DNA from 4 places in the Streptomyces chartreusis genome. Region 3 is predicted to be linked to each of the others. Evidence: riboswitches for the same ligand, from Rfam matches in the RefSeq annotation. Region 3 holds a riboswitch; each other region holds the start of a gene.
What was found. Region 3 has a riboswitch for cyclic di-AMP ahead of CP983_RS06365 (LysM peptidoglycan-binding domain-containing M23 family metallopeptidase). Riboswitches for the same ligand answer to the same signal wherever they lie in the genome.
Positions count from the first base shown of each region.

Region 1: it holds a riboswitch for cyclic di-AMP, as region 3 does, so the genes downstream of both, CP983_RS16880 (C40 family peptidase) here and CP983_RS06365 (LysM peptidoglycan-binding domain-containing M23 family metallopeptidase) in region 3, are expected to answer to the same signal.
Region 2: it holds a riboswitch for cyclic di-AMP, as region 3 does, so the genes downstream of both, CP983_RS37230 (C40 family peptidase) here and CP983_RS06365 (LysM peptidoglycan-binding domain-containing M23 family metallopeptidase) in region 3, are expected to answer to the same signal.
Region 4: it holds a riboswitch for cyclic di-AMP, as region 3 does, so the genes downstream of both, CP983_RS38085 (C40 family peptidase) here and CP983_RS06365 (LysM peptidoglycan-binding domain-containing M23 family metallopeptidase) in region 3, are expected to answer to the same signal.

Region 1 covers NZ_CP023689.1:3,994,379-3,996,567, forward strand. The annotation lists gene pcrA (DNA helicase PcrA) at 1-301, opposite strand, end outside; cyclic di-AMP (ydaO/yuaA leader) riboswitch at 656-825, shown strand; gene CP983_RS16880 (C40 family peptidase) at 834-2,012, shown strand.
Region 2 covers NZ_CP023689.1:8,400,556-8,402,744, reverse strand. The annotation lists gene CP983_RS37240 (ATP-dependent Clp protease proteolytic subunit) at 1-206, shown strand, start outside; gene CP983_RS37235 (hypothetical protein) at 214-522, shown strand; cyclic di-AMP (ydaO/yuaA leader) riboswitch at 942-1,074, shown strand; gene CP983_RS37230 (C40 family peptidase) at 1,078-1,551, shown strand; gene CP983_RS37225 (LysE family translocator) at 1,605-2,189, opposite strand, start outside.
Region 3 covers NZ_CP023689.1:1,534,833-1,537,021, reverse strand. The annotation lists gene CP983_RS06370 (alpha-galactosidase) at 1-565, shown strand, start outside; cyclic di-AMP (ydaO/yuaA leader) riboswitch at 865-1,030, shown strand; gene CP983_RS06365 (LysM peptidoglycan-binding domain-containing M23 family metallopeptidase) at 1,035-1,964, shown strand.
Region 4 covers NZ_CP023689.1:8,592,414-8,594,602, reverse strand. The annotation lists gene CP983_RS38090 (NAD-dependent epimerase/dehydratase family protein) at 1-769, shown strand, start outside; cyclic di-AMP (ydaO/yuaA leader) riboswitch at 912-1,085, shown strand; gene CP983_RS38085 (C40 family peptidase) at 1,094-2,189, shown strand, end outside.

The sequences.
Region 1 (2,189 bases), 2.5 Mb from region 3:
CACGCGTCTTGCCGGACCCGGCGCCGGCCACGATGAGCAGCGGGGTGCCGGAGTGGACGACGGCGGCACGCTGGTTGTCGTTCAGCCCCTCCAGCAGCGCCGCGGCGTCGATGACCGGCCGCGGGGCGCCGTCGCGGTAGTGGCCGTCCCGGTCCGGTGGCACGTCGAACTTCCCACCGAACAGATCGTCCGGAACCGGTTCCGGAGCGTGGTCGTCCTCGGGCGGCGGCGGGTGCTCTTCCCCGTGGGCCCGAGGGGCCTGGAGGTCCGCCAGGAAGCTGTCGTCAAAGAGGCTGCTCATCGCTCTCCGAGTCTAGGCCGCCCCACTGACAGCCCGCCCCCACCCTCGAGACATCCCCGCCCTCGAACCCCCGACAATCAGCCCCCACTTCCTCCCTCACCCCCAGCAACGACCCCACCACAACCCGCAACCGACCACCCCAGACAACCACCAACACGCCCAAATCAACCCACACACACCCCCCACCCCCAAAACCCCGCACGCACCCCCGAACCAATCACCGCCCGCTACGTTTGGGACCAAGGTCACGAAAATGTATCGGGCATATCGAACATCAACCTTCACAGGGGCCACACGAGTTGGCTACCGTGCCGGGCAGGCCGTACGACCCCCACCGGCGAACGACGCCGGGCCGCACGGCCTCCGCCGAGTCCGGCACGCCTCACGGCGACCGGAGCCGGGGACCCACCGAACTTGGGGTGAATCGGCCCGACTTCCCTCGCGGGGACCGGCCGTAGGGCAACCCTTCCGAACCACCCGCCCGAACCCGACAGCTAACTCGGTAGGCGGAATATGGAAGGAGTCGCCTCCCTTGGCGTCGCACCGCAAGTCGCGTCCCGCCGGTACGCGCGTAGCAGGCATACGCACCCCTGCCCTCGCCACGGCAGCCCTCACGTCCGTGGCCCTGCTGTCCCAGACGGCCAACGCCAGCCCGTCGACGGACGACAAGCCCAGCCTCGAAGAGGTCGAGAAGAAGGTCGACGACCTCTACCGCCAAGCGGAGTCGGCAACCGAGAAGTACAACTCGGCCAAGGACAAGACCACGAAGCAGCGCAAGCGCGTCGACACCCTCCTCGACGACGTCGCCAAGCGCACCCAGAAGCTCAACGAAGCCCGCGAGGAACTCGGCCGCAACGCAGCCGCCCAGTACCGCACCGGCGCCGCGGCCCCCGACACGGCGACCTTCCTCCTGGCGGACAACCCGCAGGACTACTTCGACCAGACCCAGCTGATGGACCGTATGACCGGCCGTCAGAAGGAGTCGGTCGACGACTACTTCACCCAGCAGTCCGAGACGATGGAGAAGCGCCGGGAGGCCACCCAGAGCCTCGAGACGCTCACCGACTCGCAGAACGACCTCAAGTCGGCCAAGGCCACCGTCCAGCAGAAGCTCTCCGACGCGCGCGAGCTCCTCTCGAAGCTGACGGCCGAGGAGAAGGCCCGCCTCGCCGCGATCGAGAAGCGCAAGCAGGAGGAGGCCGCCCGCAAGGCCGCGGAGCTGGCCCGCCAGCAGGCGGCGGCCGAGCGCCAACGCCAGGAGGCGGCAGCCGCCGCCCAGCAGCAGGAGAGCACCCAGCCGCCCGCCGACTCGGGCACCTCGGACTCCTCGAACTCGTCGGACTCCTCGTACGCCACCAAGGCCGAGAAGACCCTGGCCTTTGCCCGCTCCCAGATCGGCAAGCCGTACGTCTGGGGCGCCACCGGCCCCGACTCCTACGACTGCTCCGGCCTCACCCAGGCCGCCTGGAAGGCCGCCGGCGTCGACATCCCCCGCGTCACCTACGACCAGGTCAACGCCGGCACCACGGTCCCCCTCTCCAGCGCCCAGCCCGGCGACCTGGTCTTCTTCTACGACGACGTCACCCACGTGGGCATCTACATCGGCAACGGCATGATGATCCACGCCCCCAAGCCCGGCGCGTACGTCCGCGAGGAGTCGATCTACTACGACGGAGAGTCGTCGATCCACAGCGTGGTCCGCCCGGCCTGACAGGAACGGACGCTTCCCCGGCACGCACGCGGTACCCGCAGTCGCCCACGGCGGTGAGGGGACGTGCCGGGGGGTGTCCGCCCGCAGCGGCGGGCGTCAAGAAACAGCACCCTCCTAAGTCAGGCCAACCGCCCGACCGAGGACGGACACCCCCCGGCACGTCCCCGCCCCACCACA
Region 2 (2,189 bases), 6.9 Mb from region 3:
TGGCGATCCAGGCCGCCGAGCTGACGCGGGTGCGGGCCCGGCTGGAGGAGATGCTCGCCCGGCACACCGGACGCACCCGCGAGCAGGTGGCCGAGGACATCGAACGGGACAAGATCCTCACCGCCCAAGAGGCGCTGGAGTACGGACTGGTGGACCGGATCATCCCCAGCCGCAAGGAGACGCTCGCTCCGCCCACGGGGCGGTGACCGGCCGGTGCTGCCACCCGAATTGCCGCCGCTGCCCGCGTTGACGCGGGCGGAGGGCGAGTTGATCGACCGTTATCTGGACGTCGTGGACCTGCTCGGCCGGATCAACCCTGCGCACCACGGCGACACCTATCGCGGGCTGCGGGCCGCCCAGGCGCTCGTGAGCAGGGCGACCGAGCTGCGGGACGCGCTGGCGCTGATGCACCAGCGCGGTGAGACGGAGCTGCACGCTCCCACGCTGGCGCGTGCGTTGCGCGTGCTGGACGGCGAGCGCCGCACGGCTCGCGTCACGGTGCCCCCGCGCTCCGACAGTTGACGACCCCTACAGCCGGATTCCGGGCGCCCCGGCCCACTGCCGAGGCGTCCGGAACGGAGTTGAAACGGACCGAACGGCGTACCCCCTTTCGGCGTAGTCGGCCCTCCTTCCGTGCGGCCGTCAGGGTTGCGCAACAGGCATGACCGGCAGACGGAATCACGCGCTCCGCCCCTGGTCCGGGACTCCTCGGGTGCCTGGACACTCACCCGAACGGGGGGTCACCCACCCGAACGGGTGAGTGGTGAGTAACACCACAAACCCCCGATTCCGTTGGGTATTTCGCTCATCCGTGCGTCAAGATCCCTGTCTGACGACAAGCCCCCGCCACAGCGGCGGGGCGGTCCGGGCGGACGCCGAGTCCTGCCGCCGCCCGGATGACCGGTCGACAGGAGTGGATCGGCAGGAGTGGAGGACCCGAGCAAGACGGGTCGCCGGAGCGGACGTTCGTTCGATCCGAGCAACCCTTGGGGTGAAGCCGCGGCAACGCGGCCGGGCAACTTCGCCAGCCCGAATCCGACAGGTCATCCTTCTCAGGCGGCTGACGAAGGGTTGCGCATGACTGCGCTCAATCGTGTCCCGTCGCTCATGGTCCGGGCCGGTACGGCTTCGGCTCTCACCATCGCCGCAGTGGGCGGCTCGATAGTGGCACCCGGCTTCACGTCCGAGGCCGAGGCAGCCACGCCGGCGTCGAAGGCACTTCAGGTCGCGGCCTCCAAGAAGGGCTCCCCGTACCGGTGGGGCGCCACGGGCCCGAACCGGTTCGACTGCTCGGGGCTCACGCTGTATTCGTTCAAGAAGGCGGGCAAGAAGCTGCCCCGCACGGCTGCCCAGCAGTACAACAAGACCCGCCACATCTCGGCCAAGAACCGCAAGGCCGGGGACCTGGTGTTCTTCCACTCGGGGTCGTACGTCTACCACGTCGGCATCTACGCCGGGAAGGGAAAGATCTGGCACTCCCCGAAGACCGGGGACGTGGTCAAGCTTCAGAAGATCTGGACCAGGAGCGTCTGGTACGGCCGGGTCAAGTGACCTGCCCGGGGGCGGTGGCGGCACCCTGACGCGCCGTCACCGCCCTCGGGGCCTCACAGGGCGAGCAGCGGCCCCGCGAGCAGGGCCGCGCCGAAGGCCGTCAGTGCGGCGCCGGTGGCGACCGTGACCGCACGTGCGGCGCGCGGCCGGCGCAGCCATCTGCCGAGCCGGTCCACCAGCAGGGCGACCACCTGGAACCACACCAGGGCGATGGCCAGCACGATCATGGCCAGCAGCAGTGTCCGGGGCAGGGCCGGAGCGCCCGCGGGCACGAACTGCGGCAGCACGCTGAGGAACGTGAGGGACGCCTTCGGGTTGAGGGCGTTGGTCACGAAGCCCTGTCGCAGTGGCCGCGCGGTGGACTCCTCGCGCGTGTCAACGACTTCGGTGGGCCGCTGCCGCAGGGTCTGCACGCCCAGGTACAGCACATAGACGCCGCCGACCAGCTGGAGCGCGCGGAACAGCGCCGGTACGGCGGCCAGGACCGCCGCCACGCCGACGACCGCCATCGTCACGTGCACCAGCAGCCCCGCGCCGATCCCGAGCGCACAGGCGATGCCGGCCCGGCGGGAGACGAGGGCGTTGCGTACGACGACGGTGAAGTCGGCCCCGGGCATGGCGACCAGGCCGGCGGAGAC
Region 3 (2,189 bases):
CGGCCGTACGGACCAGGTGTGGACCTCGGACAACACCGACCCGCTCGACCGGCTCGCCATCCAGCACGGCTTCAGCCAGATCCACCCGGCCCGGGCCATGGCCGCCTGGGTCACCGACAGCCCGAACGCCATGCTCAACCACCGTGCCAGCTCGCTGCGCTTCCGCTTCGTGAGCGCGATGGCCGGGGTGCTCGGGGTCGGCGGCGACCTCGCGCGGTGGACCGAGGAGGAGCTCGCCGAGGCCGGGGAGTGGGTGACGCTCTACAAGGAGATCCGGCCCCTGGTGCAGCGCGGCGACCTGTACCGGTTGCGGCCTCCGCGGGGCGGGCTGAGCGCGGTGCAGTACGTGCTCGGGGGCGAAACGGTCGTTCTGGCCTGGCTCCAGGCGCAGAGCTACGGCGAGCCTCTTCCGGCGCTCCGGCTGCGGGGTCTGGATCCGACAGCTGCGTATCAATGCCTTGAAACGGGCGAAATTCACCGAGGGGCCGTATTGGTGCATCACGGACTGCGGGCCGGCTTGAAGGGTGACCTCGATGCGGCAGTTATTCGCCTCCGTCGCATCTAGGTGATCTGTCCGAATTGGCGTCTTCATTCCAACTCGCTCTGCAATAAAGAAAGCTGGAGCAGTGTCACGTGAGGAGCGTCATAGCCGTGACGGTGCGTCGCCCGTCATGTCCACGTAATTCATAGGCTTTTCAAGGGGCTTTGAGTCGGACGACAGTCCCATATTTCACGCACGGTGACGGCTAATTCCCACAAGGGATCAACAGGAACGCATTCGGACGGAACCTCTCACTTGTTCCCATGCGTCTTCCTCGCTTACGTTCGCCACCAATCCGGACGGACGCCCAATCCTGCCGCCGCTCGGATTCCGCGCAAACTCACCCGTGCACGGCAGGAGCGGGGGACCCACAGGTACAACCGCCTGTTCCGGTCTCCGGAACGGCTAGGGGTCAAGTCGCGCCACGGCGCGGCCGGGCATCTCCAGCCCGCACCCGACAGCTCACCTCGCAGGCGCCGGAGAGGAATTCGTCATGCCCGCGAAGGGTAAGCATCGCCGTCCGAAGTCCCTGCGCTTCACCCGCTCCATCGCCGTCGCCGGAACCGGTGGCGCCGCTCTCGCTCTTCCCCTCATGGGAGCCACCGGCGCCCACGCCGCTCCCTCGCAGTCCGTTTCGGAAAAGGCCGTTCAGTCCCTTCCGATCGCCGGCCAGAAGGCCGCCGACAAGAAGGCCGCCCAGAAGAAGGCGGACGTGCGGACCTATTCGGTGAAGGTCGGCGATTACCTTTCGAAGATCGCCGACGAGCAGAACGTCAGCGGTGGCTGGAAGAAGCTCTACGCCGACAACCGTGAGGCCGTCGGCTCCGACCCGTCGCTGATCCACCCGGGTCTCAAGCTCGCCGTCGGCGGCAAGAAGGCCGCGACGACCGCCCCCAAGTCGTCGCCCTCCAAGCCCTCTTCGGCGTCCAAGTCGTCCGCGAAGGACTCGTCCGCCGCGAAGCCCGCCGCGCCGAAGAAGGCGACCGCGGCCGCCGAGACCACCAGCACCGTCAACGGCTTCTCCGCCCCGCTGTCCGGCGCCTCCCTCGGCACCGGCTACAAGGTCGCGGGCAGCATGTGGTCCAGCGGCTACCACACCGGCGTCGACTTCGCCGCCGCCACCGGCACCCCGCTGAAGGCGGTCGGCGCGGGCACCGTCGTCTCGGCCGGCTGGGGCGGCGCGTACGGCAACCAGGTCGTCATCCAGCTCGCCGACGGTTACTACGCCCAGTACGCCCACCTGTCCTCGCTCTCGGTCTCCAGCGGCCAGACCGTGACCGCGGGCCAGCAGATCGGCCTCTCCGGCGCGACCGGCAACGTCACCGGCCCGCACCTGCACTTCGAGATCCGCACCACGCCGGACTACGGCTCGGACGTGGACCCGGTCGCCTACCTGCGCGCCAAGGGTGTCGCCATCGGCTGACGCGGCGCCACGCCAGAACCACCTGCCTGACACACGGCCGAAGGCCGGACCCCGATCCCCGGGTCCGGCCTTCGGTATGTTGCGCCCACAACACCCCTGTTCAAAGGGTTATTCCACGTTTGGTGAACACTTTAGGAGTGGCTTATCTCACCGATCGTCAACCCTTTCCTACGGTCGCGTAGGTCACATTCGAAGGTGAATCATGGGCCGATGTGGCAGACGATT
Region 4 (2,189 bases), 7.1 Mb from region 3:
GGACGGCCGCCGGGAGATGGTGGATCCGGCCCTGCTCGGCACCCGCAATGTGCTGGCGGCCGTCGAGCGGACGCCCACGGTCGAGCGGCTCGTGCTCACCTCCACCGTGGGCACGATCTTCGGCGACTACGCGGACGTCCTGAAGATGGACGACGGGGTTCTCTCGGAGCGGTACTTCAACACCACCAGCACGGTGGAGAACAACCCGTACCACTACGCCAAGACGCTCGCGGAGCGCGCCGCCCGGGACGCGGAGTCGGCCCAGGCCCGCTGGCGCCTGGTGTCGGTCAACCCCGGCCTGATCCTGGGCCCTTCCCTGACACCGGCTTCCGAGTCGGGCAGCCTGTTCCTGCTCCAGGAGCTGTTCCAGGGCTACTTCTTCTACGGCGCCCCGGACTTCAGCTTCACCACGGCGGACGTGCGTGACGTGGCCGACGCGCACATCGCGGCCGCCGAGAACCCGGACGCCGAGGGCCGCTACATCGTCGCCGCCGAGACCATGACGTCGTTCCACGAGATGTCCCGCATCCTGCGGACCCGCCACCCCCGCGACGTCCGGCTGCCGCGCACCGCGCTCCCGCACTGGCCGGTACGGATCCTCGGCCCCGCCTTCGGCCTGACGCAGGATTACATCCGAAAACACCTCGGCATCCGGTTCCGCGTCGACAACAGCCGCAGCGTGAACGAACTGGGCATCACCTACCGCCCGATCGAGCAGACGGTGCTGGATCACTACGAAGCGTGGCGGCGCCGACGCACCGCGAAGTGAACCGGGCCGCCGCTCCCTCATAAGCGTCGCAGGTCACAAATACGTATCGGACATTTAACGCCTCAACCTTCACGGGAGGCGCACAAGTTGGCTAGGTTACGGATCAGGCCGCACGACGACCTCCGGCGAACCCCGCCGGGACGCGCGGCCTCCGCCGAGTCCGGTGCGCTCAAAGAGGTTCACCGGAGCCGGGGACCCAACCGAACTTGGGGTGAATCGGCCGACTGCCCTTCGGGGCACAGGCCGTAGGGCACACCTTCCGGACCGACCGCCCGAACCCGTCAGCTAACTCGGTAGGCGGAGTACGGAAGGAGTACGTCGCCCATGGCGCCGGAAGGCACCGCGCGGCCGGGGGCTCTCAGCCTGCCCGGCATGCGCAACTCCGCACTCGCGTCGGCGGCCCTCACCTCGGTGGCGCTGCTCGGCCAGACGGCGGGCGCCGCTCCCTCGTCCTCGGACGAGGCACCCAGCCGTGAGGAAGTCAGCCGCCGGATCACCTCCCTGTACGACCGGGCCGAGTCCGACTCGGGAACCTTCAACGCCACCCGCGCCGCGTCGACCGGGCCGCGCAAGCGGGGCCCCGGGCCGGGGAACGGCGGGATCCGGGCGAGCGAGGGCAATCGCAGCGACCCCGCGCTCGACAACGTCAGCCGGCAGTGGTTCGACATGGCGCGCGCAAGGCTCGGTCCGACCGTGCCGGCCGCCCTGCCCCGCGACCGGACGCCGGACCGTCCCGTCGAACGCAGGCTCGCGCGTGCGATGCAGGACCTCTCCCCGGCACGTGAGTCGACAGGTCGAGCACCGCTGGCCCTGCCGGCCGCGCCGGCCAGGGAGTTGACGTCCGGTCGCGGCACCGGGGCGGCTCCGCTCGCCGAGCTGACCGCCGGTCCCGTCGCCGCTCTGCCGGCCGTGCCCTCGACTCCGGCGGATCTCCAGGCCACCCAGGTCATGCCGGCCGCCCTCGCCCTGCCGGCGGGGACCGGCTCGGCCTCCGCAGCCGTCCCGGGCGTCGACTCCGCGGCCGATCCGCAGACGCGGGACTCGCTGCGGACGACCAAGGAGCAGAACCGGCGCAAGCTCGACCGGGCCCGCGAGCTGCTGTCCGGGTACACCACGGGACAGAGCGCGGCCCCGGCGGCGATCGCGGCGCTGCCCTCCGACACGTGGGGCAACACGCAGGCCCAGCCCTCCGCGGACGACCGCTGGCAGGCCCTGCAAGCGCAGTCGGCCGCCGACCTCACCACCGTCCCGCCCGGCGCCACGGCCCAGCCGGCGACCGCACTGGCAGCCCAGACGACCGACCCCCTGACGACCACCATCACGGACCCCTATCTCGGCACCCTGACCACGGCCGCGACACCGGCCACCGTCACGGACCCGTACCTCGGCACCGTCACCACGGCCGCGCCGCAGACCGCTG